2 regions of the Novosphingobium sp. APW14 genome follow, and region 1 is predicted to be linked to the other one. Evidence: predicted binding sites of a transcription regulator. Region 1 holds the regulator's gene; the other holds the start of a gene.
What was found. Region 1 encodes LexA, which represses DNA repair genes until DNA is damaged. Its sites were predicted from a motif close to GTTCCNCNCTTGTTCT; they were not measured.
Positions count from the first base shown of each region.

Region 1 (14,820 bases):
GAAGCCGGGTCCGTGCGGGTGACCGAAAGCTATACGGTCGAACGCTATAGCCATGTCATGCACATCGTCTCCAATGTGGTCGGCAAGCTTGATGCCACCAGCCACGATGCGTTGGATGCCGTCTTTGCAGGCTTCCCGGCTGGCACGGTCAGCGGCGCACCCAAGGTTCGCGCCTGCGAGATCATCGCTGAGCTCGAACCCGAAACCCGCGGTGCCTATGCTGGCGGGGTCGGATATTTCTCGCCCGATGGCAGCCTCGATTCCTGCATCGTCCTGCGCACCGGGGTGGTCAAGGACGGCACCCTGCACGTCCAGGCCGGGGCCGGGATCGTGGCCGATAGCAACCCGGAATATGAACAGCGCGAATGCGAGGCCAAGGCCGGCGCTCTGATCGCCGCGGCGCGCGAGGCGGTGCGGGTGGCAGGCGAATCCGGCTACGGACAGTAGGCCGGGTTGACCCGGAGCAATGCTCCGCTAGCTTGCTGGTCATGCGCAAGATTCTGCTCCCCCTGCTCGCCCTGATCGCCACGCCGCTTCACGCGGAGGACTGGCGTGCCAAATCGACCGAACGCGATGTCGTCCTGAAGGACTTCGCCTTTGCCGAGGGCGGCAAGATGGACGTGAAGATGCACGTCACCACGCTTGGCACGCCCCGCAAGAACGCGGCGGGTGAGATCGAGAACGCCGTGATGGTGCTCCACGGCACGGGCGGCAGTGGCCACCAGTTCTTCCGCCCGCAATTTGCCGAAGAACTCTTCGGCCCTGGCCAGCCGCTCGACCTTGCCAAGTATTACGTGATCCTGCCCGACAACATCGGCCATGGCAAAAGCTCCAAGCCCAGCGACGGGCTGAAGATGGCTTTCCCGCGCTATAACTATGCCGACATGGTCGCGGGGCAGCACCGGATGCTGACCGAGGGTCTGGGCGTAAAAAAGCTCAAGTTGATCCTCGGCACCTCGATGGGCTGCATGCACGCCTTTGTCTGGGGCACCACCCGCCTCGGTTTTGCCGAACGGCTCGCCCCTTTCGCGTGCAACGCGATGGAAATCGCCGGGCGCAACCGGATGTGGCGCCAGATGTCGATCGACGCGATCAAGGCCGATCCGCTTTGGAACCAGGGCAATTACACCAGCGCGCCTGAAAGCGGGCTGCGCACGGCCCGTTACATCTCGATGATTGCCGGGGCCAATGCCTGGGCACTGCAGAACGAATACCCGACCCGCGAACAGGCTGAGGCCGCGCTGCGCACCGGCTATGCCGCCCGCGCCACCAGCGATACCGATGCCAATGACCAGATCTACCAGCTGGACAGCTCGCGCGATTACAATCCGGCACCGAACCTGGCCAAGATCACCGTCCCGGTGCTGTGGATCAACAGCTCGGACGATTTCATCAACCCGCCCGAACTAGGCATGGCACAGCAGCATGTGAAGCTGATGCCCAAGGCGCGCTTTATCCTCTTCCCCTTCAGCCCTGATACCAAGGGCCATGGCACACATACCTGGGCCAAGTTCTGGAAGGCCGATCTGGCCGAACTGCTGTCGAAGTGAGCGCGGCCGCCTCTTCGGACCGCCGCGGCCTTTATCCGCCGGTTGAGCCTTTCGCGAGCGGCATGCTCGACGTCGGTGATGGACACAGCATCTATTGGGAGCGCTGCGGCACCCCCGGCGGCAAGCCGGCGGTATTCCTGCATGGCGCCCCCGGCGGCGGGTGCAGCGCCAAGCAGCGCCAGCAATTCGACCCCGCGCTTTACGATGTGCTGCTGTTCGACCAGCGCGGCTGCGGTCGGTCCACGCCATTTGCCAGCCTTGAGTCCAATACCACCTGGCACCTTGTCGCCGATATCGAGGCCCTGCGCGAACTGGCCGGGCACGATCGGTGGATGGTATTCGGCGGTTCGTGGGGCTCAACGCTCGCGCTCGCCTATGCCGAGAAGCACCCGGAGCGGGTAACCGAACTGGTGCTGCGCGGGATCTTCCTGGCCAGCCAGCAGGAGGCCAACTGGCTTTACAAATATGGCGCAAGCGAACTCTACCCCGAAACCTGGAGCGAGTTCGCCGGACATATCCCCGCAGCGGAGCGCCATGATCTCGTCGCCGCCTATCACAAGCGGCTGACCAGCGACGATCCGGCCGTGCGCCTTGCTGCGGCCAAAGTCTGGTCGATGTGGGAGGGCGTCACCGTGACCCTGCTCCCCGATCCCGAGATGCTGGCAGACTTCACGGCAGACGATCACGCCGTCGCCGTCGCCAGGATCGAGAACCACTATTTCAGCCATGATTGCTGGCTGGAGCCCGGACAATTGCTGCGCGACGCGCACCGACTGCGCGGCATTCCCGGGGTGATCGTCCAGGGTCGTCACGATTGCTGCACGCCGCCGGCCGCGGCCTGGGCGCTGAAGCAGGCCTGGCCCGAAGTGGAACTGCAGATCGTGCCCGATGGCGGTCACCTGTTTACCGAACCCGGGATCACCGATGGCCTCGTCCGCGCAACCGATCGCTTCGCGGGCAAGGCGGGATAACTCCCCTTTATCCGTTCGTGTCGAGCGCAGTCGAGACACCTAGGGCCACCGTGTCTCGACTACGTTCGACACGAACGGGCTTGGGAAGAGTTCGATAAAGGCTGGCTGGTCTTTCGTGGCAGCCGCCGCTAAGGCTCCGAGCCATGATCCTCGTTATCGACAATTACGACAGCTTCACCTGGAACCTGGTCCATTACCTGATGGAACTGGGGGCTGAGGTTGAGGTGGTGCGCAACGATGCGCTGTCGGCGGGGCAGGCAATCAGCACCGGGGCTGAAGGCTTCTTGATTTCACCCGGCCCCTGCACGCCGAACGAAGCGGGGATCAGCCTGGATCTGGTTGGCGCCTGCGCCGATGCCGGCAGGCCCCTGCTGGGCGTCTGCCTGGGTCACCAATCGATCGGCCAGTATTTTGGTGGCAAGGTGGTGCGCGGTGGACTGATGCATGGCAAGACCTCGCAGGTTACCCATGATGGCACGGGTCTGTTCCAGGGCCTCCCCTCGCCCTTCACCGCAACGCGCTATCACTCGCTGATCGTTGAAGACATTCCGGACAGCCTGGTGGTCAACTGCCGGTCCGACGATGGCCACGTGATGGGCTTCCGCCATGCCAGCCTGCCGATCCACGGCGTGCAGTTCCACCCGGAAAGCATCGCCACCGAGCACGGCCACGCCATGCTCGCCAACTTCCTCGCGATCTGCGGCATCAAGGCGAAGGAACTGGCGTGAGGCATTGCCCATGAGTTTGGCGCTGGGGGAAGCCGAGGCGCTATTCGGGCGCATGCTCGATGGCGGTATGGCCGATGATCAAATCGCCTCTACCCTGATCGAGCTGGCTGACCGCGGTGAAACGGCTGCCGAAGTCGCCGGCCTGGTTCGCGCCATGCGGGCACGGATGAAGCCGGTCAGCGCTCCCACCGGCGCGATCGATGTCTGCGGCACTGGCGGCGATGGCCAGCACAGCCTCAATGTGTCGACCGCCGTGGCGCTGGTTGTTGCGGCTTGCGGCGTACCTGTGGCCAAGCATGGCAACCGCGCGGCATCCAGCAAGGCCGGCGGGGCCGATACGCTAGAAGCATTGGGCCTGAACCTCGCCCGTGCTTCAGACCTAGCCGAGCAAACCCTGCCCGACCTTGGCATCGCCTTCCTGTTCGCCCAGGCGCATCACCCCGCGCTGGCCCGCGTTGGTCCAATCCGCAAAGCGCTGGGGCGCCGGACAATCTTCAACCTTTGCGGCCCACTGGCCAACCCTGCCGGGGTAACGCGCCAGCTGGTCGGCGTCGCCCAGCCGGGCCTGATCGCGCTCTACAAGCAGGCGATGGAACTCCTCGGCACCGAGGCGGCACTGATCGTTTCGGGTGCGGAAGGGCTGGACGAACTTTCGATCGAAGGCACCAGCTATCTGGCCGCAATCGGCCTGCCCCCGCTGCCCGCCGAACTCCGGCCCGAAGATGCCGGCCTGCCCAGCCATCCGCTGGAAGACCTGCGCGGCGGCGATGCGGCCTACAATGCCGAGGCATTGCGCCGCCTGCTGCTGGGTGAAGCCGGGGCCTATCGCGACGCCGTGCTGCTCAACAGCGCAGCCGCGCTGCTGGTCGCTGGGCAGGCCGAAGATTGGTTCGAAGGCGTCGAGGAAGCCGCCGAAGCCATCGACAAGGGCCTCGCCAAGGCGCTGCTGGACTGCTGGATCGAGACTGTGAAATGACCGACAAGCTCGCCGAAATCTGCGCGACCAAGCGCGTCGAACTCGCCGCCCGCAAGCCGCAGGGGCTCAGCCACTGGCCCACCCCTTCACCCGTGCGCGGGTTTGAGGCGGCGCTGCGTGCCAAGGCCGCCGAAGGCTTCGCCCTGATTGCCGAGATCAAGAAGGCCAGCCCCTCAAAAGGCCTGATCCGCGCCGATTTTGATCCGCCGGCCCATGCCCGCGCCTATCAGGCGGGCGGCGCAGCCTGCCTCTCGGTACTGACCGACGCGCCTTACTTCCAGGGGCACGAGGATTACCTGATCGCCGCGCGCGCTGCCTGCGACTTGCCGGTGATCCGCAAGGACTTCATGGTCGATCCCTGGCAATGCGCCGAGGCCCGGGCGATGGGGGCCGATGCGATCCTGATCATCGTTGCCGCGCTGGAAGATGCCATGATGGCCGAGATCGAGGCCGCCGCCCGCGAGCAGGGCCTCGACGTGCTGGTCGAAGTACATGACGAGGCCGAGATGGAACGGGCGCTCAAGCACCTTCAGTCAAAGCTGGTCGGCGTCAACAACCGCAACCTCAAGACCTTCGAGGTCGATCTCGCCACCACCGAACGCCTCGCCGCGTTGGTCCCCGGCGATGTCTTGCTGGTCTGCGAAAGCGGGATCGGCAGCCACGCCGATTGTCAGCGCATGGCGCGCAGCAATGTCCGCACTTTCCTGGTCGGAGAAAGCCTGATGCGCCAGGCAGATGTCGAAGCGGCAACCCGCAGCCTGCTGCTCGGATAGGCTGGTCCTGCGCTGCGCTTTCTGACAAGACTGCGCCATGACCAAGCTTTCCCACCTCGACGATGCCGGTAATGCCGCGATGGTCGATGTTTCAGCCAAGCCCGCCACCGAGCGCGAGGCTATTGCCGAGGGCCGCATCACCATGTCGGCCGAGGCACTGGCCGCAATCCGCGCTGGTGCAGTTAAAAAAGGCGATGTGCTGGCGACGGCGCGGGTTGCCGGGATCATGGCCGCGAAGAAAACCAGCGAGCTGATCCCGCTGTGCCATCCGCTGATGCTGTCCAAGGTGGCGATCGATTTCGCATTTGAGGCCGATGGGCTGCGGGTCACCGCCATGGCCCGGCTTACCGGCCAGACCGGCGTGGAAATGGAGGCCCTTACAGCAGCTTCCGTCGCGCTCCTGACAATCTATGACATGGCCAAGGCGCTCGACAAGGGCATGACCATCGGCAACCTCCGCCTGCTTGAAAAGCGGGGTGGCAAGTCGGGCGACTGGAAGGCCCAGGATTGATGCCGGCACCGCTGCCGCTGGAAGAAGCCCAGGCGCGCCTGTTGGCACTGGCCGAGCCATTGCCGCTGGAGCGGGTTGATCCTCCCTCCGCGCTGGGACGCTGGCTGGCCGAGCCGCTGGTCGCGGCGCGCACCCAGCCTGCTTGCGCTGTCTCCAGCATGGATGGCTATGCCGTCGGTGAAAACGATCTTGATGGTCCGTGGCAAGTCATTGGCGAAAGCGCTGCAGGGCACCCGTTTCAGGGCCTCGTCAGCACCGGCCAGGCCGTGCGCGTCTCCACCGGCGCCGTTGTGCCCGGCGGCGCAGGTGCCGTGGTGGTGCAGGAAGATGTCACGCGCAATGACGACACGCTGATCCTGACCGGCAGTGGTCCCAGCCTGCCCGGCACATACATCCGCCGCGCCGGATCTGACTTCTCTGAAGGCAGGATGCTGGCCGAACGCGGCAAGCGGCTTGGTCCGGCGCAGGTCGCGCTCGCTCTCGCGGCGGGGCACAGGCACATCGCGGTGCGTCGCGTTCCGCGCCTCGCCATCATTGACAGCGGGGATGAGCTGGCCGCCGATCCTGCGAACTGCGCAGCGCATCAGGTCCCAGCAAGCAACGGTGCAATGCAGGCCGCCCTCGCCGCCAGCCTGCCTTGCCGCATCACCCGGCGCGAACCGGTACCCGACAACCTGGACCTGCTGATTGCCGAACTCGACGCCGCATCATCAGCAGATGTGATTGTTACCAGTGGCGGCGCATCGGTGGGGGATCACGACCTGATGATCCCGGCCTTGCGAGCCTGGGGGGCGGAGCTCGATTTCTGGAAAGTGGCGATCAAGCCGGGCAAGCCGCTGCTGGTAGCCCGCAAAGGCCAGCAAGTCGTGCTCGGCCTGCCGGGCAATCCGGTTTCAAGCTTTGTAACCGCATGGCTCTTCCTGCTGCCCTTGCTGCGCCGCCTGTCCGGTGCGCAGCAGCCGCTCCCGGTGCGGCACGAGGCGCGCCTCGCGACAGCCATGGCCGGCGGGGGCGACCGACGCGAGTTCCTGCGTGGCATCCTGAGCGGTGGCGAAGTGACCCCGGCGCTTGGCCAGGATAGCGGCGCACTTGCCGCGCTGGCAGCCAGCAATTGCCTGATCGACCGGGCCGCCAACAGCCCCATTTTGCCCGCCGGAACGCCGGTTTTCATCTATCCGCTCGAAAATGGCGGAATTGCTTGACTTGGATTCAGATGTTGCTTACCTGTTCCACATTCGTTCACTGAACGGCACGGGAACAGAGGTGTTCTCCCGGCCGCGAATGGGAGGTTAAGGGCGATGCTGACGCGTAAGCAGCATGAATTGATCCGGTTCATCCAGGTAAAGCTTGAAGAGACCGGCGTCTCCCCTTCGTTTGAGGAAATGAAGGAAGCGTTGGACCTTAAGTCCAAGTCGGGCGTCCACCGCCTGATCTCTGCGCTGGAAGAGCGCGGTTTTATCCGCCGCCTGCCCAACCGCGCCCGTGCGCTGGAAGTGCTCAAACAGCCGGAAGACGTGGTAACGAAGGCGCCGCGCGCTGCCAATTCGAACAACGCCGCTGCCGCCGTGATCCGCCCGCCAGAGGCCAAACCCGCTCCGGCTAACGACGTGATCGAGATCCCGCTGCACGGCCGGATCGCGGCCGGCGTGCCGATCGAGGCGATGGAAACCAGCGCCATGCTGCCGGTACCCGCGGCACTGCTTGGCTCGGGCGAGCACTATGCGCTTGAGGTTTCCGGGGATTCGATGATCGAAGCCGGGATCTTTGATGGTGACTATGCTCTGATCCGCAAGACCGACACCGCCCGCGATGGGGAAATCGTCGTCGCTCTGGTTCGCGGCGAGGAAGCGACGCTCAAGTACCTGCACCGCGACAACGGGATGATCCGGCTCGATCCAGCCAATGCCGCTTACGAGCCGCAGGTCTATCGTCCGGGCGAAGTGATGGTTCAGGGCAAGCTGGCTGGCCTGCTGCGCCGCTATCACTAACGGGTTGAGACGGGCCGGGGCCTGCGTGGTTCCGGCCCGATCCACCAACCATGGTCGCCCTGGCTATCGGCCACGCTGACCACCGTGCGATCCGCCAGATCGATCGCCAGCCCTCCACTCCGTTCCAGATAGTGCCGATCCGCCTTAAGCCATCTAGGCCGGCAGGATCGCGGCAACCACCGATCTGAAATCACCACATCCACCTGCCTGCACGCTGCGGCCAAGGCGCGCGCGGGCAGCCGGTCGCGCGTGCGTGTCAGGAGCAAGGACCAAACCCGCCCGCCGCGGCGAATCTGCACCAGACACAGATCAACGTTGCAGTGCGCCCCAGACCATTGATCAAGCGGACGCGGGGTTCCACTCATCCCGGCTAATTCCAAAAGCGTATCGCGCGCATAGCCTTCGCGTCCCGCACGCAGCACCAGCACTTCTCCGGGTAGTACCCCGGTCAGCCCAACATGGCGGCCATCTCCCGAAACCAGCAGATCAGGTGGCTGCAGCGTCAAAAGCAAGACCGCACCGATACCCGCTGGCACCAGCCCCCACAGGCGCACCCTGCCCGGCCACAGCGCCAGCCACAGTCCGCCCGCCACAAACAGCAGGAAGGCCCCGCGTCCCATCGCTGGAAGGGTAGTCACCGCACCCGGCTGGCTGGCGGCAAAGTGCGCCAGTCCAAGCAGCGCATCGAGCGACTGTCCGGCAAGCCACCAGGCCGGTCCGCCAAGCCCGATTGTATCGAGCAACAGCGCCAGCGCGATCAGCGGCATGGAAACGAAAGTGGTTAGCGGAATGGCGATAACATTGGCCAGGGCCCCGTAAACCCCCGACTGGTGGAAATGAAACAGGCCGATCGGCATCAACGCCAGCTCGATCACCACCCCGGTCAGCAGCAGCATGGCAAGGTTGCGCATCATCCGCGCCAGCCAGCCCTCCTCGCGGGGGGCAAGGAAGGCCTGGATCGGAGCGGCACCATGCAACGCCACGATCGCGATCACCGCCGCAAAGCTCATCTGGAAGCTCGGCCCGACCAGCGCTTCAGGCCAGAACAGCAGGACCACAAATGCCGCCACCGCCACCATCCGCAGCGACAGCGCTTCGCGCCCCAGCACCAGCGCCAGCAGCACCAGCAGAGCAGCGATGCACGAGCGCACCGTCGGCACTTCACCGCCGGTCAGCAGGGTATAACCGATCCCAGCGATGGCCCCACCCGCCGCAGCTGCCAGCGGCAGCCGCACGCGCAAGGCCAGCCAGGGCCAAAGCGCGCCCAGCCTCATTACCATGACATAGACCGCTGCGATCACCGCGCTGACATGCAGCCCGCTGATCGACAGCAGGTGGGCAAGCCCTGAATTGCGCATCGCCTCTTCGTCTGCCTCGGAAATGGATCCGCGGTCACCACTGGCATAGGCCGCCGCAATTGTCCCTGCCGATCCCGAAAGCTGAGCGCGGACATGGGCGGATAGTGCGCGCTGCACATCTTCCAGCCCCCGGCCTTGCCCACCCGACCGAAGAATGGAAATTGGCCCAAGTGCTGCGCCGGTCGCGGCGATCCCCTGAAACCAGGCCGCGCGGGCAAAGTCATAGCCCCCCGGCAGCATCGGCGGAGCGGGCGGGACGAGCCGCGCCCGGAGACGCACCGCGGCGCCAGGACGCAGCGCGGCCTGATCCAGAGCCAGGGGCACGTTGATCCGCGCCCTGATCGCCTTTCCGCTATTCGGATCACGCGTGGCCAGCAGCAGCCGCGCCCGCCCCTCCGCAGGCTGTTCCTGGCGTGACAGGACCGTGCCGACCAACTCTGCCACTTGCGGCCGCGCAATCGGCGCTGCACCGACCAGGCTGGACTTCACCCAGACGTGGCCACAGCCCAGCGCGATAGCCAGCGCGATTGCAGCCAGCGCCTGACGCAGGAAGGGGAAAGCCCCGTCCTCGCGCAGCCATATGAGCACCCCGCCGGCCATGGCGGCGCAGGTCAGCATCAGGCCCAGCCACCACCCGGCCGATGGCAGCGCAAACCACGCGCCAATCCCGGTAGCAAAGCCCACAACCAGCCACGGCGCGCGGGCAAATCCGGCGCGCACGAGGGAGCCTTCAATGGCACTAAGTCCGCTTGCCAAGTCCACGCGCTTGCGCCAAGGGCCATGCTGCATTGCAGCGACCCCTTCGGGGGCGCTCTCAAACGGCACTTCTGGCAGGGCTTCCTGGGCCATGCCCCGACAAGACAGGATGGATCGTGTAATGGCAAGTAGCGGAGCAACAAGCGAAAAAGCGGCCGGTCGTCCGGTCGTCACCCGCTTTGCCCCCTCGCCCACTGGCTATCTGCACATTGGCGGTGCGCGCACGGCGCTGTTCAACTGGCTCTACGCCCGCCACCATGGCGGCACCTATCTGCTGCGGATCGAAGATACCGACCGCGCCCGGTCGACCGAACCGGCCATTGCGGCGATCTTTGACGGGCTGGAATGGCTGGGCCTGGCCGGCGACGAACCCGCCACCTTCCAGTTCGCCCGCTCTGACCGCCATGCTGAAGTGGCCCGCCAGCTGCTCGACGCTGGCCATGCCTATCGCTGCTACCTGACCCAGGAAGAGCTCCAGGCCCGGCGCGAAGCTGCCCAGGCCGAACGCCGCACCTTCCGCATCGACAGCGAATGGCGCGATGCCGATCCGGCGACAGCGCCCGCCGGGCAACCCTTCGTGGTCCGCATCAAGGCCCCGCGCGAGGGCGAGACGGTGATCGAGGATCAGGTCCAGGGCCGCGTCGCGGTGAGCAATGCCGAACTCGACGATTTCGTCCTGCTCCGCTCTGACGGCACGCCCACATATATGCTGGCCGTGGTGGTGGACGATCACGACATGGGCGTAACCCACGTGATCCGCGGCGATGACCACCTCAACAACGCTTTCCGCCAACTCTCGATCATTCGCGCCATGGGCTGGCCCGAGCCGACCTATGCCCACGTCCCGCTGATCCACGGGCACGACGGAGCCAAGCTTTCCAAGCGCCACGGCGCGCTGGGGGTCGATGCCTATCGCGATGAACTGGGCGTGCTGCCCGAAGCGATGTTCAATTACCTGCTGCGGCTCGGCTGGGGCCATGGCGACGAAGAAATCATCAGCCGCGACCAAGCGGTCGAATGGTTCGATATTGCCCACGTCGGCAAGAGCCCGTCGCGCTTTGATCTTGCTAAGTTGCTTAATCTGAACGGCCACTATCTGCGCGAAGCAGACGACGTGCGCCTGGCCGCGCTGGTCGCTCCGCGGATGGCCGGGCCGGTCGATGAAGCCTTGCTGGCCAAAGCCATGCCCGTGCTCAAGGTGCGGGCCAAGGACCTTAACGAGCTGGCAGCCAATGCGGCCTTCCTCTTCGCCCAGCGCCCGCTGGCGATTGAGGAAAAGGCGGCAGCGCTGCTGACCGAGGATGCCCGGGCGCTGCTGGGGCAGGTAAAGACCCGTATTGAAGTGGAAAACGACTGGACTCTCGAAAGTCTCGAGGCCAGTCTGAAGGCAATGGCGGAGGAGCTTGGCCTCGGTCTCGGAAAGCTTGCGCAACCCCTTAGGGCCGCGCTAACGGGCCAGACAACCTCTCCGGGTATTTTCGACGTATTGGTTCTGCTTGGTCGGGACGAAAGCCTGGCGCGGATTGCCGCCCAGTCGGTTCCGGCCGGTGCGGCGCAGGTTTGAAGGAGCAAGTTAGGTGGGCAACCAGGTAAAGCTGAACGCGAACGGCCAGGATCACGAATATCCGGTGCTTTCGGGCAGCGTCGGTCCGGACGTGATCGACATCCGCAAGCTCTATGGCCAGACGGGCATGTTCACGTTTGACCCGGGCTTCACCAGCACGGCCAGCTGTGAAAGCGCGCTGACCTACATCGATGGCGATGAAGGCGTGCTGCTGCACCGCGGTTATCCGATCGGCCAGCTGGCTGAACATTCCAGCTTTATGGAAGTCAGCTACCTGCTGCTCAACGGTGAACTGCCGAGCCAGACCGAACTGGGCGATTTTACCCGCACCATCACCCGCCACACCATGCTGCATGAGCAGCTCGCCACCTTCTATCGCGGGTTCCGCCGCGATGCGCACCCGATGGCGATCATGTGCGGCGTGGTTGGTGCGCTGTCGGCCTTCTACCACGACAGCACCGACATTTCGGATCCGATGCAGCGCAAGATCGCCAGCCATCGCCTGATCGCCAAGATGCCGACAATTGCGGCGATGGCCTACAAGTATTCGGTCGGCCAGCCGTTCATCTATCCGGACAACAACCTGTCCTACACCGGCAACTTCCTGAAGATGACCTTCGGCGTTCCGGCCGAAGAATATGAAGTGATCCCGGCGGTTGAACGCGCGATGGACCGGATCTTCATCCTTCATGCCGACCACGAACAGAACGCCTCGACCAGCACCGTGCGCCTTGCCGGTTCGTCGGGCGCGAACCCGTTTGCCTGCATCGCGGCTGGGATTGCCTGCCTGTGGGGCCCGGCGCATGGCGGCGCGAACGAGGCCGCGCTCAACATGCTCAAGGAAATCGGCACGCCCGACAAGATTCCACACTACATTGAGCGCGCCAAGGACAAGAACGATCCGTTCCGCCTGATGGGCTTCGGTCACCGCGTCTACAAGAACTATGACCCGCGCGCGACCGTGATGCAGAAAACCGTGCGCGAAGTGTTCGATGCGCTGAAGGTTACCGATCCGCTGTTCGAAACCGCGCTTCGCCTTGAAGAGATCGCGCTCAGCGATCCCTACTTCATCGAAAAGAAGCTGTTCCCGAATGTGGACTTCTATTCGGGCATCATCCTTTCGGCGATCGGCTTCCCGACCACCATGTTCACCGCGCTCTTCGCCCTGGCCCGCACCGTCGGCTGGGTGGCGCAGTGGAACGAAATGATCAGCGATCCAGGCCAGAAGATCGGGCGTCCGCGCCAGCTCTACACCGGCCCGACGCAGCGCGATTACGTTCCGGTGGGCAATCGCTAAACGCCGGTTCGGCGCAGCCGCAAGATTTCTTGTGCCCGGTTTCTCAAGAGAAACCGGTTGGCTGCGCCAGCTCAACACCGGCCCGACGCAGCGCGATTACGTTCCGGTGGGCAGGCGCTGATCGCCTTGCAGGACGTTACGCCAACGTCCTGCTCGACAAATTGCCGAATAAAGCAGACACTCCCTCGATCAGGCAGCCAACAACGGCGCCGATCGGGGGAGTTCTGTTATGGCCGTCATTCGTTTTCTGCTGAGCGTTATCGCCGTTCTGGCGATTGCCATGGGGCTGTTGTGGATTGGCCAGGGTCTGGGGATCATCATGTGGCCCAGTTCCAGCTTCATGCTGGCTGACCGCCAGTGGGCCGTGAACGGGGCAGTTCTGGCGCTACTCGGCGCAGTCGGACTCTGGCTGCTGCGCCGTCGTCGGACGTAGCGCCAGCAAATCAGCCGGCACATCAAGGATAAACCGCGCGCCTTGCCCGGGTGCGCTGTCTATCATCAGGTCCCCGCCCATGGCGCGGGCCAGGCGCCGCGAGATGTAAAGGCCAAGACCAGAGCCGCCATCTTCATTGCTGCGGCCGAGCCGCTCAAACTTTTCGAACACCTTGACCTGCTGCTCGCTTGAAAGGCCCGGCCCCTGGTCAGCCACCACCAGCCGTGCCCGCGAACCGGCATCTTCCAGCCGGATCCAGACCTGCGAATTGTCCGGGGCATAGCGAATCGCATTGCCAACCAGATTGAGCAGGATCTGCAGAACCCGGCGAAATTCGGCGATCGCAGGCAGGTGCTCACCCGGTTTGGGAGCGTCAATTGAGATTCCGCGCTCCTGCGCCCGTACGGTCAGGATTCCGGCCGCACGGCGGGCCACATCCGCCAGGTCGATCCGGTCCGGCGCGGTATTGAAATCATCGGATTCGACAACCTCAAGATCGGTCAGGTCCTCAACCAGCGAGAGCAGATGCTGACCTGCTGCGGCGATATCTGCGGCATAGGCAGCATATTCTTCGGCCAGCGGCCCGGCCAGACGCGTACGGATCGTTTCGGCATTGGCGATGATCCGGGCAATAGGCTGGCGCAACACAGGGGCAATGTCACGTCCAACAGGGCCAGGCTCGTTGCTGGGCATGCGCGCTTCGCCAATTGCTGGTAAGGGCGGCGAAACAGGGACAGGCAGGACCGTCTCGGAAGTCAGGCATAGTTCAAAGGCCTGAATTTCGCCCGTGACATCGGCTTTTGGGATCAGGGTGGCGCGCCATTTGCGCTCCGAACCGGGAACGCGGACCTCTGCCCCGTCAAGCAGGCGCCAATGGACCGGCTGGCGGTGCGAACTGCCCTCAACCGCGATAAAGTCTGTCCAGGGGCGTCCGACCCCGGCCAGCATTGCTTCGCACAGTTCACCGAGGTCCGAAGCCTCGGCGTTGACGGTGATGATGTTCTGTCCGCCATCCAGCACGGCGATCAGTTCAGCCACGGTCCGATCGATCGCAATGCGGCGCGCCACTGTCTCGTTCAGGTTCTCCGCCGGCAGCGGCGTGGCCTGCCAGCTAACGATGCCAATCTGGCACGAACCGGTCTCAGGATCGGGCTCAACCTCAACCCATGCCGAAATGGCATCCTGCCCGTCGGTGGCTTCCATGCGCCGCGCCAGTTTGAGGCCAAGTATGCGCGCGCGCTGAACGAGGTCACGCAGCGCCGGAATCGCGATCGGACCGGGAACATCACCGCCGCAGCGTTCCTGTAGCGTCGCCACAACTTCGTCGGCCGATGTCAGCACATCGGTCCCGTCGCACGAAGCGCGGGCCAGGAAGGCGCCGCCGGTGGTCATCGCTTAGCGGCCCACCCCCGCGAAAGAATGTGTAAGCAGCGCGGCAGCGCGGTCAGCGCCAAGGCTGCTCAACCCTTCTGGCAGGGAAACATCGGGGTGGATCGCCAGGAACTGTTCCTCAATCCCGTCGGGCCGAACGCCCGCAGCGCGCAGCGCCAGGGCAAGGCGGGCCAGCTGCCCCTCATGCGCCGCCAGCGCGGTGAGGTCGCGATCCTGGCCAGAGCCAAGCGATAGCGCCGTCAGGAACAGGCCAACCCCGGCGTGGCTGACCGCCAGTGCCGCGGTCGCCCCGCCGCCCATGCCAATCACCAGCCGCGACATCAAGCCAAGCCGGCTGCGCCCTTCGTCATAGCCGGCACGCAGCGCGGCTTCTGCCTTGGCGATCACCTCAACTTCGGCCTCAACCGTGCGCAGCACCTGCAAGATAATGTGAAACAGATCGGCCGGCAGCTCGTCGAGCGGCAATTGCATCCGGCGCTGGGCCTGGACGAACCGCGCCTGCGCGGCCAGCAGGGCCATCGCG
Region 1 covers NZ_JAVYAB010000003.1:226,584-241,403, reverse strand. Annotated here, with positions in the region: gene trpE (anthranilate synthase component I) at 1-447, shown strand, start outside; gene RQP55_RS05680 (alpha/beta fold hydrolase) at 489-1,550, shown strand; gene pip (prolyl aminopeptidase) at 1,547-2,521, shown strand; gene RQP55_RS05670 (aminodeoxychorismate/anthranilate synthase component II) at 2,665-3,249, shown strand; gene trpD (anthranilate phosphoribosyltransferase) at 3,260-4,225, shown strand; gene trpC (indole-3-glycerol phosphate synthase TrpC) at 4,222-4,998, shown strand; gene moaC (cyclic pyranopterin monophosphate synthase MoaC) at 5,036-5,509, shown strand; gene RQP55_RS05650 (molybdopterin molybdotransferase MoeA) at 5,509-6,711, shown strand; gene lexA (transcriptional repressor LexA) at 6,808-7,497, shown strand; gene RQP55_RS05640 (ComEC/Rec2 family competence protein) at 7,494-9,704, opposite strand; gene gltX (glutamate--tRNA ligase) at 9,733-11,175, shown strand; gene RQP55_RS05630 (citrate synthase) at 11,189-12,472, shown strand; gene RQP55_RS05625 (hypothetical protein) at 12,702-12,905, shown strand; gene RQP55_RS05620 (HAMP domain-containing sensor histidine kinase) at 12,858-14,297, opposite strand; gene RQP55_RS05615 (hypothetical protein) at 14,301-14,820, opposite strand, start outside.

Region 2 (14,820 bases), on a different contig from region 1:
TGTCGATGCTGGGCTTGGGCAGTTCGCTGACGATCTCATCCGCAGCCTGCTCATATTGCATGAACACCAGGTTCCAGACTTCGACGAAGCGGTCGCCGTCTTCGTCCGGGCTGCCCGGAGGGCCGCCGAAGATGTGGTCACCGTGATCGTAGAAGATTTCGCTGCACGGCCCGCACGGACCGTCCGAACCCATGGCCCAGAAATTGTCCTTGGTGGGGATGCGGATGATCCGCTCTTCCGGCAGGCCGGCGATCTTCTTCCACAGCGCGAACGCCTCGTCATCGGTGTGATAGACGGTGGCGGTCAGCCGGTTGGGGTTGATGCCCCATTCCTTGGTCAGCAGGGTCCAGGCGTGGATGATCGCCTGTTCCTTGAAATAGTCCCCGAAGCTGAAGTTCCCCAGCATTTCGAAGAAGGTGTGGTGGCGCGCGGTATAGCCGACATTATCGAGGTCGTTGTGCTTGCCCCCGGCGCGCACGCACTTCTGGCTGGAGGTGGCGCGCGGGGTCGCGCGGGTTTCCAGCCCGGTGAAGACGTTCTTGAACGGCACCATCCCGGCGTTGGTGAACATCAGGGTAGGATCGTTGTACGGAACCAGCGGAGCCGACTGCACCACCTCGTGCCCATTCGAGCCGAAGTATTCGAGGAAGGAGCGGCGGATGTCGTTCGTCGAGGTCATAGCGCCTCGCCCCTAGGACAGGCGCAGTTTTGCGGCAAGCGGGAAGGCACGATCACGGCAATCGATGGCGCTAATTCTTGCGTGCGCTGACGATCCAGGCTGCCGCGGCCATGGCGACCAGGTTGCCGCTGCGATGCCGCTCCAGCCATTCGCGGATTCGCGATTCGGCATCAGCCAGGGCCGCGCCTTCAAGACTGCGCAGATGCGGGGCAGCCGGACCGATCCGACGGAACAGGCTCAGGGCATCTTCCACCGGGTCTTCCCCGGTGCCGCAGACATAGGCAAAATCGACCGCTTCGAAGGCAATGCCCTGCCATCCGGCACTGCTCAGGATGCTTTCGACATGGGTGGTTTCGGCAAAGGCAAAAGGCCCGGGCGCGCGGGGATTGACCGAGGGCGGCAAGCCAAGCAATTCAGCTAGGCCGGCGGCCCAGGCATTCTCCCCGGCCGTGCGGAAGCAGCTGAACACCAAGCGCCCGCCTTCGGCCGCTGCAGCGCGAATATTCGCAAACGCGGCAACCGGATCGGCAAAGAACATGACCCCGTGGCGCGAGACGACCAGGTCCGCGGCAAATCCGGGATCGCGCCAGGCTGCGGCATCGGCCTCGATAAAGCTGGCATTGGCCAGATCCGCGGCCCGCCCCTTGGCCACTTCAACCAGATCTTGGGAGATATCGACACCCAACACTGCCGCGCCGGGATTTTGCCGGGCCAGAGCCAGTGACAGCTCCCCCGCCCCGCAACCGATATCAAGCACCGCCTTGCCAACCAGCGGCACAGTGCGATCCAAAAGGACCTGCGTCAGCCCCGCGAACGAGCGGTCAGTCAGCGCATAGTTCTGCGCCCAGCTGCGCCCGACCTGCGCGCGCCAATCCATCTCGGTGGTCATGATGAAAGGCTATGCCGGAGCGAACCTTTGCACAACAGCTATCGCAGGTTGCGCGATGCCGTGGCCGCAATCTCGCGCACCAGCTTGGCAGCAAGGATGGCCGTGCGATCATTCGCATCAAAGCGCGGGTTTAGCTCAACCACATCGGCCCCGACGATCTGCCCGGTTTGCGCGTGCAGCACGGACAGGACCTCGCGGACGCGCAGGCCGCCAGGCTCTGGGTGCGAGACACCAGGTGCTTCGGAGGGATCGAGCCCATCGAGATCGAGCGAGATGTACAGGGGGCCATCCAGCACCGGGACCATGCCCGGGGTGAAATCGGCGATGGGCACGATCTCCACCCCGAACCGGGCCGCCTGTTCGCGGCAATGGCGGTTAAGCGTGCGAATCCCGACCTGGACCAGCCGGCGGCACAACCCAGCTTCAAGAATGCGGGCAAAGGGCGAGGCATGGCTGCGCGGGTTGCCTTCAAAGTCATCGTACAGGTCCGGGTGCGCATCGAAATGGAGGATGTTCACCGGCCCGTGTTTCGCGGCGATCGCCTGGACAATCGGGAACGACACGGCATGATCACCGCCCAGCAAGATCGGCATTGCACCGGCTGAGAGACTTTCAGTCACGCCATTGCGAATGATCGCGTCATCATCAGGCGTTTCGGTGAGCGGCAAGTCGCCGCGGTCCTCCAGCAGGAAGTCATGGCCGATTTCCTGCCCATCCTCTGCCGCCAGGTTGCCGCGATCGCTCCACAGCGCTGCGCGGATCGCCGCCGGCGCTGCCGCCGGGCCGCGGGCGAAGGAGGAATTGCAGTCCGTTGGCAAGCCGATGAGATGGAAGGTCGGTGTGATCATGGTGCCTGTGCTCGTGAATCCTGGGGCGGTTTAACCCCGTGGCGGCACGCATGACGTCATGGCGCGCGCAAATGCAACCGTCGCGATGCCCCCAAACGAAAAGACCGGCGCGGAGCCTGGTAAGGCATACCGCGCCGGTCCTGTTTCGTGGAGGGCATCCTGGGTTTTGGGGGACGAGGATGCCCTCCCCTGGGGAGATTACACGTCGTCGTCCCCGTCGGGACCCGTCATCATCTCCCCGGCAAGACCTTCGGTTTGGCCGCGGATCGCAGCCTCCAGCCGGTCGCAGAGCTCGGGATTGTCCTTGAGGTATTGCTTGGCATTCTCGCGCCCCTGGCCGATCCGGATCGAATCGTAGGAGAACCAGGCGCCCGACTTTTCGACGATGCCGGCCTTCACGCCAAGGTCGAGAATTTCGCCAATCTTCGAAATGCCTTCGCCATACATGATGTCGAATTCGACCTGCTTGAACGGCGGAGCAACCTTGTTCTTGACCACCTTTACGCGGGTCGAGTTGCCGACGATATCGTCGCGATCCTTGATCTGGCCGGTGCGGCGAATGTCGAGCCGGACCGAGGCATAGAACTTCAGCGCGTTACCGCCGGTGGTGGTTTCCGGATTGCCGTACATCACGCCGATCTTCATGCGCAGCTGGTTGATGAAGATCACCATGCAGCGCGAGCGGCTGATCGAACCGGTCAGCTTGCGCAAGGACTGGCTCATCAGGCGAGCCTGGAGGCCGACGTGGCTATCGCCCATCTCGCCTTCGATTTCCGCCCGCGGTACCAGCGCAGCGACCGAGTCCACCACCAGTACGTCGATCGCGTTGGAGCGGACCAGCGTGTCGGTGATTTCGAGCGCCTGCTCACCCGTATCGGGCTGCGAGACGATCAGTTCGTCGATGTTGACGCCCAGCTTCTTGGCATAGACCGGATCGAGCGCATGCTCGGCGTCGATGAAAGCAGCCGTGCCGCCGCTCTTCTGCGCTTCGGCGATGACGTGCAGCGCCAGCGTGGTCTTGCCCGAGCTTTCCGGACCATAAACTTCAATCACGCGGCCGCGCGGCAGACCGCCGATGCCAAGCGCGATATCGAGGCCGAGCGAACCGGTGGAGATCGCTTCAACCTCCATCGTTTCCTTCGAGCCGAGCTTCATCGCGCTGCCCTTGCCAAACGCGCGATCAATCTGGGCCAGCGCCGCTTCCAGCGCCTTTTGACGGTCCATGGTGTCCTTGCCTTCCTGTATCAGCTTGAGTTGTGCACCCATTGTTCGTCCCCTTGCCTAACCAGCCGACCGAGGAGGTCAACTGCGACTCGATGTACCCGATCTGTTCCATGAGAACAAGAGGGGAACTGGAACAAATTTAGAACGCTCTAAATATATAGAAATTTTACGCTTTTTGGTAAATTGTTTTCCTAAAGCTGCGCTGCGGCCAGCACCGCCCCAACCTTGTCCGTCACTTGCTGCACGGTAAAGGGCTTGGGCAGGAAATGAACATCGGCGATGTTGATTTCCTTGCGCAGCTGCTCCTCGGCATAGCCAGACATGAACAGCACGGGCAGCGCCGGGTGGCGGGCGCGAATCTCGCGAATCATGGCCGGCCCGTCCATCCCGGGCATGACCACATCGGACAGGACCAGATCGAATTCGGCACCCTGCTCGACATAGGCGAGGCCTTCGTCGCCATCGGCTGCCGCGGTGACTGTGTAGCCCGCGCGGGTCAGTGCGCGTTCGGCCACTGCACGAACCATGTCCTCATCTTCAACCAGCAGCACTCGTCCGCCACCGGCCCATTGCGCGGTTGGCTCGGCACGAACGGTTTTGATAGCAAGCTCATCGGACGAGGCATGGTGTACCGGAAGGTAGACCGTGAACCTGGTGCCCTTGCCCACTTCGCTGTCGGCAAAGATAAAGCCGCCCGATTGCTTGACGATACCATAAACGGTGGAGAGGCCGAGACCCGTTCCTTTGCCCTGCTCCTTGGTCGTGAAGAACGGTTCAAAGATCTTGCCAAGGTAATCGGGCGAAATCCCGGTCCCGGTGTCTTCCACTACCAGCGCGGTATAATCGACCTGCGGCATGATCGCGTTCCGCATGGCTCGGACATCAGCCGCGCTAACGCCGCGAGTGGCAAGACTGATCCGCCCCCCGCCAATCTCACCCTTCGAGAGAATCGCGTCGCGGGCATTGACCACAAGATTGACGATTACCTGCTCAAGCTGGCTAGGATCGGCCCGCACGGCACCCAGATCGCGATCATGGGTGACTGTTAGCTTCACCTTCTCGCCAATCAGCCGTTTCAGCAGGGTCGAAACGTCCTGCACCACATCGGGAAGCTGCAGCACTTCCGGGCGCAAGGTCTGTTGACGGCTAAACGCGAGGAGTTGGCGAGTCAGGCTGGCTGCTCGGTTGGAGTTGGCGCGGATCTGCTGGATATCGTCATAATCGCTGTCGCCGGGGGTATGGCGCAGCAACATCAGGTCACAAGTACCAAGGATCGCAGTCAGCACGTTGTTGAAATCGTGCGCCACGCCGCCAGCAAGCTGCCCTACGGCCTGCATCTTCGTGGCCTGAGCGACCTGCCGCTTAAGCCGGGCCTCTTCCGTGCTGTCGGAAATGCTGAGCAGGACCGCGGCCTCGCCCAGGCCACGCACACCGGCGAAACTAAGCGTCACCGGATCTTCCGGTTGCGTGCGAAGTCGTATTGCCAGGTCACCCGCAGCCGAGGGTCCCTGCGCAAAACGCCGGATCGCATCGGAAATGGCGCCCTTGTCTTCCTGAACCACCAGGTCTGTTGGATAGGTCGGTGGTGCGTCGCCTTCGCGCCCCGCGGCGCGCATGAAGGCCGGGTTAGCGAAGAGCAGGCGCCCATCGCGGTCAGCCATAGCCAGCCCAAGCGGCAGATTACCAAGCAAAGCCTCAAGATGTGGCACAGCCGCCGAGCCTTCAACTGCACTGCCAGCGATGCCCACCCCGGCTTCGATCAGCAGCATCAAGGATGGGGTCGTGGCATAGTCGACCGGACCTGGCGCATCGGGATCGCGCACGGGCAGGTAATACATCGTCAAAGGATTTCCGCGCCGCCCTTCGCGCGCCCAACTGACCTGATCGCGATCGTCCTGGCGTAGAAACGACGTAAAATCCTGCCCGGTCAAAAGAGCTGCCGGATCGCCCGTCGCGCGGGCGGCAAAGCCCGGGCTGGCGGCACGGATCTTGCCATCAGGATCAACGATCGCGGCGGCCATGCCCGCCGTGGCCAGCGCCCGACCCAGCTTGCCATCAAGGTGCGGGACCAGTTCGGCGACCGGATCAGCGCTGGACAGCGCGCTGATGGTCCAGACCAGGTAATCGTCGCCCCGGCCGGCACGTTGGGCGGAGGCAGTCCAGCGCCCGGCTTCATTCTCGATCACGTCGGCCTTGCCCAAGCCATCGCGCCAGCCAGAACGGCCAGCCTTGGCCAGCCGTTCAAGCGAGGGATTGTCCATCGGCAGCCGCGGCGGCGCATGGTTGGTCGTGAACCAGTCTTCAAAGGTGCGGTTGGCGCAGACCAGGCGCCCGGCCCGGTCGGTTATCGCGATGGCGCAGTCTGGCCGGTCAATCGCGGCAATCGTGACCGACCAGTCCGGCAAGGCATATTCAGCCTCTTGCAAAACGGGCTTGGGACGAGCGAGCAACCAGGCAAGCGCACCCAGGGATGCCAGACCGCCAGCAAAGGCCGCCACAACCAGCGTTTCGCGCGTGGCGAGCCAGACCAGCCCCAGGCTGACCAAAAAGGCCGCGCCCAGTACCAGCCGCTCCCCCCCACTCGTCGTAATGCGGGAGCCGGGCGCGCTCACGACTGGACTGGTTCCTGCCGCTCGCGCCGGGCAATCAGCCGCTCTTGCGCCGCGCGGCGCTTACGCCGCACCCAGCTGTTCCAGGTGAAGGCCGAAACAAGATAGCCGATGGCAGCCGTCACCGTCGAAATGATGAACAGGCCCAGCAGCGCGGCCGGAGCCGCGTCAGAAAGCAGCCAGCGGGTCCATTCGCCAAGGCCTGCCCCGCGCTCATAAAGGCCGTAAAAGGTCTGGGGATCGGCGTGGAAGCCCAGCTGGTTGCCCAGCCAGATCGACCCGGCCAGGATCAGTGGCGTGGTCGCCGGGTTGGACAGGAAGGTCATCAGCGCCGCCAACGGGATATTGCCCCGACTGGGCACGCACATCAGCGCCGCACCGATGATCTGGATCCCGGGAATCAGCGCAAAAATTCCGACCAGCAGGCCAACAGCGACGCCGCGCGGCACCGACCGGCGGGTAAAACGCCACAGTTCGGGCCGACGCGCAAAGGGGCCAATCCAGCGGCTATGCTCAAGCTCCTCGCGCCGGGGCATATTGGCGCGGGCCCAGCGGGTAATGCGGGATGACAGGTCGGTCATTTGTGTTCCCGCATAATGCGCGCCTGGTCGCGCTTCCAGTCACGTTCCTTGATCGTGGCACGTTTGTCAGCCGCATTCTTGCCCTTGGCCAGGGCCAGTTCCACCTTGGCCCGGCCGCGGCCGTTGAAATAGATCGACAGCGGCACCAGCGTCATGCCCTTGCGCTCAACCGCTCCGGTAAAGCGGGCGATTTCCCGCTCGTGCAGCAGCAGCTTGCGCGGACGCTTGGGCACATGGTTGTGCCGGTTGCCGTGGCTGAATTCGGGCACATTGGAATTGATCAGCCAGACCTCGCCATTTTTGACCTCGGCATAGGCTTCCGCGATCGAACCCTCCCCGAACCGCAGGCTTTTCACTTCGGTTCCCGTCAGGGCGATCCCCGCCTCAACCGTATCATCGATATGATAATCGAACCGCGCCCGCCGGTTTTCGGCGACCACCTTTTTCTTGTCGAATGCTGCGTGGGTTGGACGGGCCATTATCCCGGCCATGTAGGCCCGCTTGGCACAAAAAGAAACCGGGGGTCCTTACTAAATTCACGCCCGGCTGGTGCAGCGGTTGCTAGATGACCCCGGCGTGCTTCAGCGCGGCATCGACTGCCCGGCGCGCATCGTCGCTGCACGGGACCAGCGGCAGGCGCACTTCATCATTGAGCCAGTCGCAAACCCGGCTCAGGGCGTACTTGACCGGGCCGGGCGAGGCATCGGTAAACAGGGCCTGATGCAGCGGGAACAGCCGTTCGTTCAGCTGGTGCGCCTTGGCCACATCACCCGCCCGGCTGGCGGCCTGGAATTCGGCGCAGAGCCGCGGGGCAACGTTGGCGGTGACCGAGATGCAGCCGGCCCCGCCGCCGGCATTGTATTGCAGCGCCATGTCATCGTTGCCGCACAGCTGAACAAAGCCTTCGCCCAGCGCCAGCCGGTGGGCGGTCAGCCGGGTCATGTCCCCGCTCGCGTCCTTGATGCCGATGATCCGTTCCGGAAACCGGCGGGCCAGTTCGGCCACGGTTTCGGGCTTGATGTCGGTCACGGTCCGGCCTGGCACGTTGTAAAGCACGATCGGCAGATCGACCTTTTCGGCCAGGTAGCTGAAATGGGCCAGCAGACCTGCCTGGCTGGGGCGGTTATAGTATGGCGCGACCATCAGTGCAGCATCGGCACCCAGCGCCTTGGCTTCCTGCATGTGCCACAGCGCCGTCTGGGTATCGTTGCTGCCGCAGCCGGCTATCACTGGCACCCGGCCGGCCGCCGCCTCAACCGTCACGGCAAAGAGCCGGTGCTGCTCATCGTTGCTGAGCGTGGGTGCCTCACCGGTTGTCCCGCAGGGTACGAGAGCGGCGGAACCTTCGGTAATTTGCCAGTCCACCAGCCGGCGGAATGCCCCTTCATCCACCGAACCTGTGGTGAACGGGGTAATCAGAGCCGGAATTGAGCCGGAGAACATGGACTTCACCCTTCTTCTTGGCCCATAGGACCCACGGTTGCCAAAGCCCCGGCAACCGCCTTGTTCAGCCCCTGATAAGGAGCCTTTGCCAAGAATGTCCAGCATGGTCCGCACGACATTTGCTTTGCTGCTGGCAAGCGTGGCAATGACTCCGTCGATCGCATCAGCACAGGATGCTGCCGACTGGGACCGTTCCCGCGCGACCCATGCGGCACAACCAGCCAGCCCGATGGCCCAGGCCGTGGCGCGCTGGAAACTGCTGACCGGTTCAGACCGGTTCCTGTTCGATGACTATGCCAGCTTCCTGCTGAGCTATCCGGGCTTTCCAGAAGAAACCAAGCTGCGCAGCTATGCTGAACGCGCGCTGGAGCGGGAGAGCGCCCCCGCCGCGCGCATCGCCGCGTTCTTTGATCGCTATCCGGCCATTACCAATTCAGCCCGCGCCCGCCAGGCGCTGGCGCTGTTCGAACTTGGCCGTCCCGAAGCGGTCGAACTGGGCCGGGCTGTCTGGCGCGCTGGCCCGATGAACGACCTAAGCGAGGCCGCGCTATCGGCACGCCTTGCCAAGGTTCTTACCCCTGCGGATCACGATGCCCGGATGGACGCGCTGTTGTGGAACAACAGTTCAACGCAGGCTACGCGGCAGCTGTTGCTGGTTTCGGCCCAATCACGGCCGAGCTTTCTGGCCCGGCTCGGATTGGTCAACGGCCAGGATCCGGCAGCCCAGGGGATCGATCCGGGACCAAGCGTACTGCGCGATGCGGGATACCTCTATAACCGCGTCCGCATGCTGCGGACTGCGGGTAAGACCAGTCTTGCCGCAGCCGTACTCGCCACACGCCCCCCGTTGGCGGCACCACCGCGCGATGCCCGTCGGTGGATTGGTGAACTTCTCTCGGTTGCGCGCAATAGTGATGCTGCCAACGCCGTGCGGATTGCTGCCGCGATTGATGAAACTTTCCCGGCCGGCACTGACGTAAGCTTGCAGTCGTTCCAGATCCGCGACGATTACACCTCGCTGATGTGGCTGGGCGGCACCCGGGCGCTCAATGAATTGCGCGATCCGTCTCGCGCCGCACCGCTATTCTATCGCTATGGAGCTGCAGCGCGCAGTCCTCAGACCCGGTCGAAGGGCTATTACTGGGCGGGCCGGGCAATGGCCCAGGCCGGCAAGATGGCCGAGGCCAATCGCTATTTCGAAATGGCCGCGATCTATCCTGAGCAGTACTATGGCCAGCTCTCGCTAGAACGGCTTGGCCGCCCACTTCCTGCATTCAACCAGCAACCGCGCGCCGTTCCTACCGCCGCAGAGCGCACCGCGTTCAATTCCCGGCCGCTGACCATGGCAGTGCGCGAAGTTGCCCGCGCCAGCGATTGGCCAACCGGCGTGCGGTTCTTCCGCGAGATCAGCGAGCAGGCAATCACTGAAACCGATCACGTTCTGGTGGCAGACCTTGCCCGCGAGCTGGGACGACGCGATCTAGCCGTCATCCTGGCCCAGGCTGCCCACACCGACGGGTTCGGCGAGTTTCACAAGACCGGTTATCCCCTAATCCCGGTCGTTGCCGGATCGAACTGGACCATGGTCCACGCCATTACCCGGCAGGAAAGCCAGTTTGCGATGAACGCGATGAGCCATGTTGGCGCACGCGGGCTTATGCAGCTGATGCCGGGAACCGCGCGAGAGCAGGCAGCCAAGGTTGGCCTGGAATACAATCCTGATGCCCTGATCAAGGACGCCGCCTATAACATCACCCTTGGTGACGCCTATTTCCGGCGGATGCTGGAATATTACAATGGCAGCTATCCGCTGGCCGTGGCCGCCTACAATGCCGGACCGGGTAATGTGAACAAGATGCTGCGCGCCAATGGCGACCCCCGCAACGGCACGATTGACTGGGTCGAATGGGTCGAACGTATCCCGTTCAGCGAAACCCGCAGCTATGTGCAGCACGTGCTGGAAAACGCCGTGGTCTATGAAGCGATGAACCCGGACAAGGCGCGGATGGGCGGACCCAACCCGCTCAGCCGGTTCCTTGGCAAGCGCACCCCGGGTTGATCCCGTGAAGCCGGATGGACCACCCATTACCCCGGCAGGGATGGCCGCGCTTCGCGCACGCTATGATCATCTGCTGGGCACCGAACGTCCGCAGATTGTCGAGATTGTCAGCTGGGCTGCCGGCAATGGCGACCGCAGCGAGAATGGCGACTACCTTTATGGCCGCAAGCGGATGCGCGAAATTGACCGCGAACTGGCCCACCTCGCCCGGCGCATGAAATTCTGCCGGGTGGTCGATCCGGCGCGGCAGGAAGACCGCAGCCGTGTCTGGTTCGGCGCGAAAGTCACCATCGCTGACGAAGACGATAACCAGCGCACTGTCACCTTGGTGGGCGATGACGAGCAGGATGCCGGCAAAAGCCTGATCGGCTGGTCGGCCCCCATGGCCCGCGCCCTGCGCGGGGCGGCAGTGGGCGATCTGCGCCGGGTGCACCTGCCCGGGGGCGAGAAGGAATGGGAAGTCTTGGCGATAGCCTATCCGGCAGCCTCGGCGCCTTGAAAATCGCCTGCCCAGTCCCCATCTACCAAGGATCGCGAGCAGACCGCAGGTAAGCGCTCGCGGCTGAGAGACCTCCAGCGCTCCCGCTTACGAAGTGAGGAGCGATCATGGATCTCAACGCCCAGTATACCCGCCACCAACGCGCCGTGATGCGCGCAACCGCAACAAGCTGCGCCGCGCAGCGCCACAACCTGTTGGCGAAAGCCGCAAGGATTGCCGGCTCGATCGCCACCTACCAAAACCGCCTGGGTGCTCCGGCCGCTGCCGGCTGGAGTGCGGCACTATGAGCCGAGCCATGAACCTGTCGCTGACTGAAGCCGAAGTGCAGAGCATATGCGATGCAGCGAAGATCCGGATCAGCGCAATTGAACCGCTGCCGATTGCCGGGACCCATGTTGTCTGCCGGACCTCTGAAGGTGCCGAGGAACTCCGCAAAAAGCTGAGCAAGCACTTGATTGAGGGAAAGGTGAAGCGCTTCGCCTTCTATCGCGTATCCAGCAGCTGGTAGCCTGACCGCTTTTCCCCGCGCGCAGTTTCTGCGATGGGTAAGCCATGGCTGAAGTGATTAACCTGCGACTGGCCCGCAAGGCCCGCGCCCGCACCGAAGCGGCGGCGCTTGCCGCCGAAAACCGCGTACGCCATGGGCAAAGTACCAGCGAGCGCCGCCAGCGACAGGCTGAAGACCTGCGCGCTGCGCACAACCTTGCTGGTCACTTGCGGGACAAACCCTGATGCGCACGACCTATGACAGCGCAACTGTGCGGCTTTATCACCTTGACGGTGCGAGCGAAGGGGGGGCTGCCACCACCCTGATATATGCCTCGCTGGCCGAAGCATTGCAGCTTGCCGCGCAGCAACCGGCCGAAGTGCAAGACAGCCTTTTTATCGCCACGGACAATGACGTGGTGGGCTATCTCGATCTGATCGGGGAAAGCTGACCCTAATGCTTCGCCGTTGCCTGATATTCGCCGCGCTTTTCGCCAGCCCTGCCATGGCGCGAGAATCCCTGGGCCTATTCGGAACCTGGGGCGCCTTCAGTGATCCGAAGGCGTCCGGCGGTCCGCGATGCTATGCGATTGCCATGGCCGCCCCCTCGACGCTCAAGCGGGATTACCAGCCTTATGCCACGGTCGGCACATGGCCGCGCCAGCAGCTACGCGGACAAGTTCACTTCCGGCTTTCCCGCCCAGTGATGGCAGGCGCGCCGATTACTCTGTTTCTGGGCGGGCAGCGCTACAAGCTGGTGGGCGGCGGTGGCGATGCGTGGGCGGCCGACCGGCGATTGGACGCAGCTATTGTTGCCGCCATGCGGTCTGCAGGTGAAATGACCGTGAGCGCCCGCGGCGCCGACGGCCGCGGTTTCAGCAACACCTGGTCGCTGGACGGAGCAGCCACGGCTATGGACGCAGCTGCAGTCGGCTGCGCCCGTTTGCGCTAGCGGGTTACGCGGGATCGGATTGCACCTCCGCAAGCCAGCTATCGGCTTTGCGCTTTCGGGCCGCCTTCCCTATATCGCGCGCCATGCAGATTCCCGGCCTTATCGATCCCGTCCCCGTCGCGCGCGACATAACCCCGCGTGAGGATGGCCGCGTCGACCTGATCGGCCTGCCGAAAAAGCGGATCGCCGAACTGTTCGAAACCGCCGGGCTCGATGCCAAGGCGGCCAAACTGCGCGCCAAGCAGGTGTTCCACTGGCTCTACCATCGCGGGGTAACCGATTTCGAGGCGATGACCGATATCGCCAAGACCATGCGCCCCTGGCTGGCGGAACGCTTTGTTATCGGCCGCCCGGAAATCGTGCTGAGCCAGCATTCCAGCGACGGCACCCGCAAGTGGCTGCTCAAGACGGCTGATGACCATGAATTCGAAATGGTCTTCATCCCCGATGCCGATCGCGGAACGCTGTGCGTTTCCAGCCAGGTCGGCTGCACGCTGAATTGCCGGTTCTGTCATACCGGGACGATGCGGCTGGTCCGCAACCTGACCCCGGGCGAGATTGTCGGCCAGGTCATGCTCGCCCGCGATGCGCTGGGCGAATGGCCCAAGGCGGGCCAGGCCGACCTTTCCGCCCTGGGCGATGACCTGGTCGATGAAGACGGCGGCTATTCCTCAGACGGTCGCCTGCTGACCAACATCGTGATGATGGGCATGGGCGAGCCGCTTTATAACTTCGATAACGTCCGCGATGCGCTGAAGCTGGTGATGGATGGTGATGGGCTCGCCCTGTCGAAGCGCCGGATCACCCTTTCGACCAGCGGCGTCGTGCCGATGATGGCGAAATGCGGTGAGGAGATCGGCGTCAATCTTGCCGTTTCGCTCCACGCGGTGACCAAGGACATCCGCGACGAGATCGTGCCGATCAACCGCAAGTACGGACTGGAAGAGCTGTTGCAGGCCTGCGCAGACTATCCCGGTGCCAGCAACGCCCGCCGCATCACGTTTGAATATGTGATGCTGAAGGACAAGAACGACACCGACGAGCACGCGCGCGAGCTGGTCCGGCTGATCAAGCAGTACAAGCTGCCGGCCAAGGTCAACCTGATCCCGTTCAACCCCTGGCCGGGCGCGATTTATGAATGCTCGACGCCCGAACGTATTCGGCGTTTTTCGGAAATCGTGTTTGAGGCCGGCATCAGCGCCCCGGTGCGGACGCCGCGCGGGCGCGACATTGACGCGGCTTGCGGCCAGCTCAAGACCACAGCCCAGAAGCTCAGCCGCGCCGAGCTGGACCGGCTGGCCGAAGAAAAGCAGGCCGCGCTGGGCTAAATTTCCCGGCTGGCCGCACGTTTAACACGGCTCACCAACCTCCGAAATCTGCGGTTCAGGTTCCTGGGCAGAGGCTCTCTCCATCAGTTTCGCAAGAACAGGAGATCGCCGATGTTTCGCAGGATACTGATCGCCGCCACGCTGGCGAGCGCCGCCCTGCCCTCTGCCCAGGCATTTGCCGATCCGCCGCGCTGGGCCCCAGCCCATGGCTATCGCGCCAAGCATGGCCACATCGCCTATCGCCAGACCGACAACGGCATCCGTTACTGGCAGGGTGAAGACGGACGCTATTACTGCCGCCGCGGCGACGGCACGGTCGGCCTGCTGGCCGGTGCTGCGGTTGGTGCCCTGCTTGGCAGGGCGATCGATACCCGCGGTGAACGCACCACCGGCATGATCCTTGGCGCGGCTGCCGGCGCCTTTATCGGCAATGAGCTTGCCCGCGGCCCTACCCGGTGCCGCTAAGCTGAACTAACCCTTTGCCAGAGCGGCCGGGTGTGCATAGGGGAACCGCTATGCCCCCGGCCGTTCTCATAACTGGCGCTGGCAAGCGCATCGGTGCCGTGCTGGCGCGAAGCTTTGCCGCTGCGGGCTGGCACGTGGTGATCCACGCCCACCACTCACCCGAAGCCGCCCATGCCCTTGCTGCAGAACTTCCCTCTGCCGAGGTGGTGCAATGCGATTTGCTGGACGGCGATGCTGCCTTGGCCATGGTTGCCGATGTCGCGGCGCGACTGGAAGACTGGCGGGTGCTGGTCAACTGCGCGGCCGTGTTCCGCTATGACGATGCCGCCGCAATCGATCATGCCGTTTTTGCTGAGGCGATAGCGGTCAACGCCGAAACCCCAACGCGCATGGCACAGGCCTTCCTGGCTCAGTCGCAGGCGAAAGGCGGCAAGCGGGTGATCCAGTTCCTTGACCAGAAACTGCTCAACCCCAATCCCGATTTCTTCAGTTATACGATGGCCAAGCAAGCTTTTGCCGCCAGCGTGACCATGCTGGCCATGGCTCAGGCCAATCCCGCCAACCGCGTCTATGGGCTGGCCCCCGGTGCGATGATGCCCAGCTTTGACCAGCGCGAGGACGAGCACGAAGCCAGCGGCCGGATGAACCTGCTTGAACGCCTGACCGATCCGCAGGAACTGGCCGATGCCGCGCTTTTCCTTGCCGATGGCTGGGCCACCAGCGGGCAGACACTCTATATCGATTCCGGACAGCACCTG
Region 2 covers NZ_JAVYAB010000001.1:30,474-45,293, reverse strand. Annotated here, with positions in the region: gene alaS (alanine--tRNA ligase) at 1-679, opposite strand, end outside; gene RQP55_RS00215 (class I SAM-dependent methyltransferase) at 750-1,568, opposite strand; gene RQP55_RS00210 (arginase family protein) at 1,607-2,416, opposite strand; gene recA (recombinase RecA) at 2,615-3,682, opposite strand; gene RQP55_RS00200 (response regulator) at 3,832-6,252, opposite strand; gene RQP55_RS00195 (DUF2062 domain-containing protein) at 6,249-6,830, opposite strand; gene smpB (SsrA-binding protein SmpB) at 6,827-7,309, opposite strand; gene dapA (4-hydroxy-tetrahydrodipicolinate synthase) at 7,392-8,273, opposite strand; gene RQP55_RS00180 (lytic transglycosylase domain-containing protein) at 8,368-10,332, shown strand; gene RQP55_RS00175 (GreA/GreB family elongation factor) at 10,337-10,831, shown strand; gene RQP55_RS00170 (hypothetical protein) at 10,939-11,118, shown strand; gene RQP55_RS00165 (hypothetical protein) at 11,115-11,339, shown strand; gene RQP55_RS00160 (DUF4169 family protein) at 11,384-11,563, shown strand; gene RQP55_RS00155 (hypothetical protein) at 11,563-11,769, shown strand; gene RQP55_RS00150 (hypothetical protein) at 11,913-12,269, shown strand; gene rlmN (23S rRNA (adenine(2503)-C(2))-methyltransferase RlmN) at 12,353-13,597, shown strand; gene RQP55_RS00140 (glycine zipper 2TM domain-containing protein) at 13,709-14,062, shown strand; gene RQP55_RS00135 (SDR family oxidoreductase) at 14,113-14,820, shown strand, end outside.
Region 2: recA (recombinase RecA) is a predicted target of LexA. The motif match lies at 3,754-3,769, and genes of this name have one in related genera.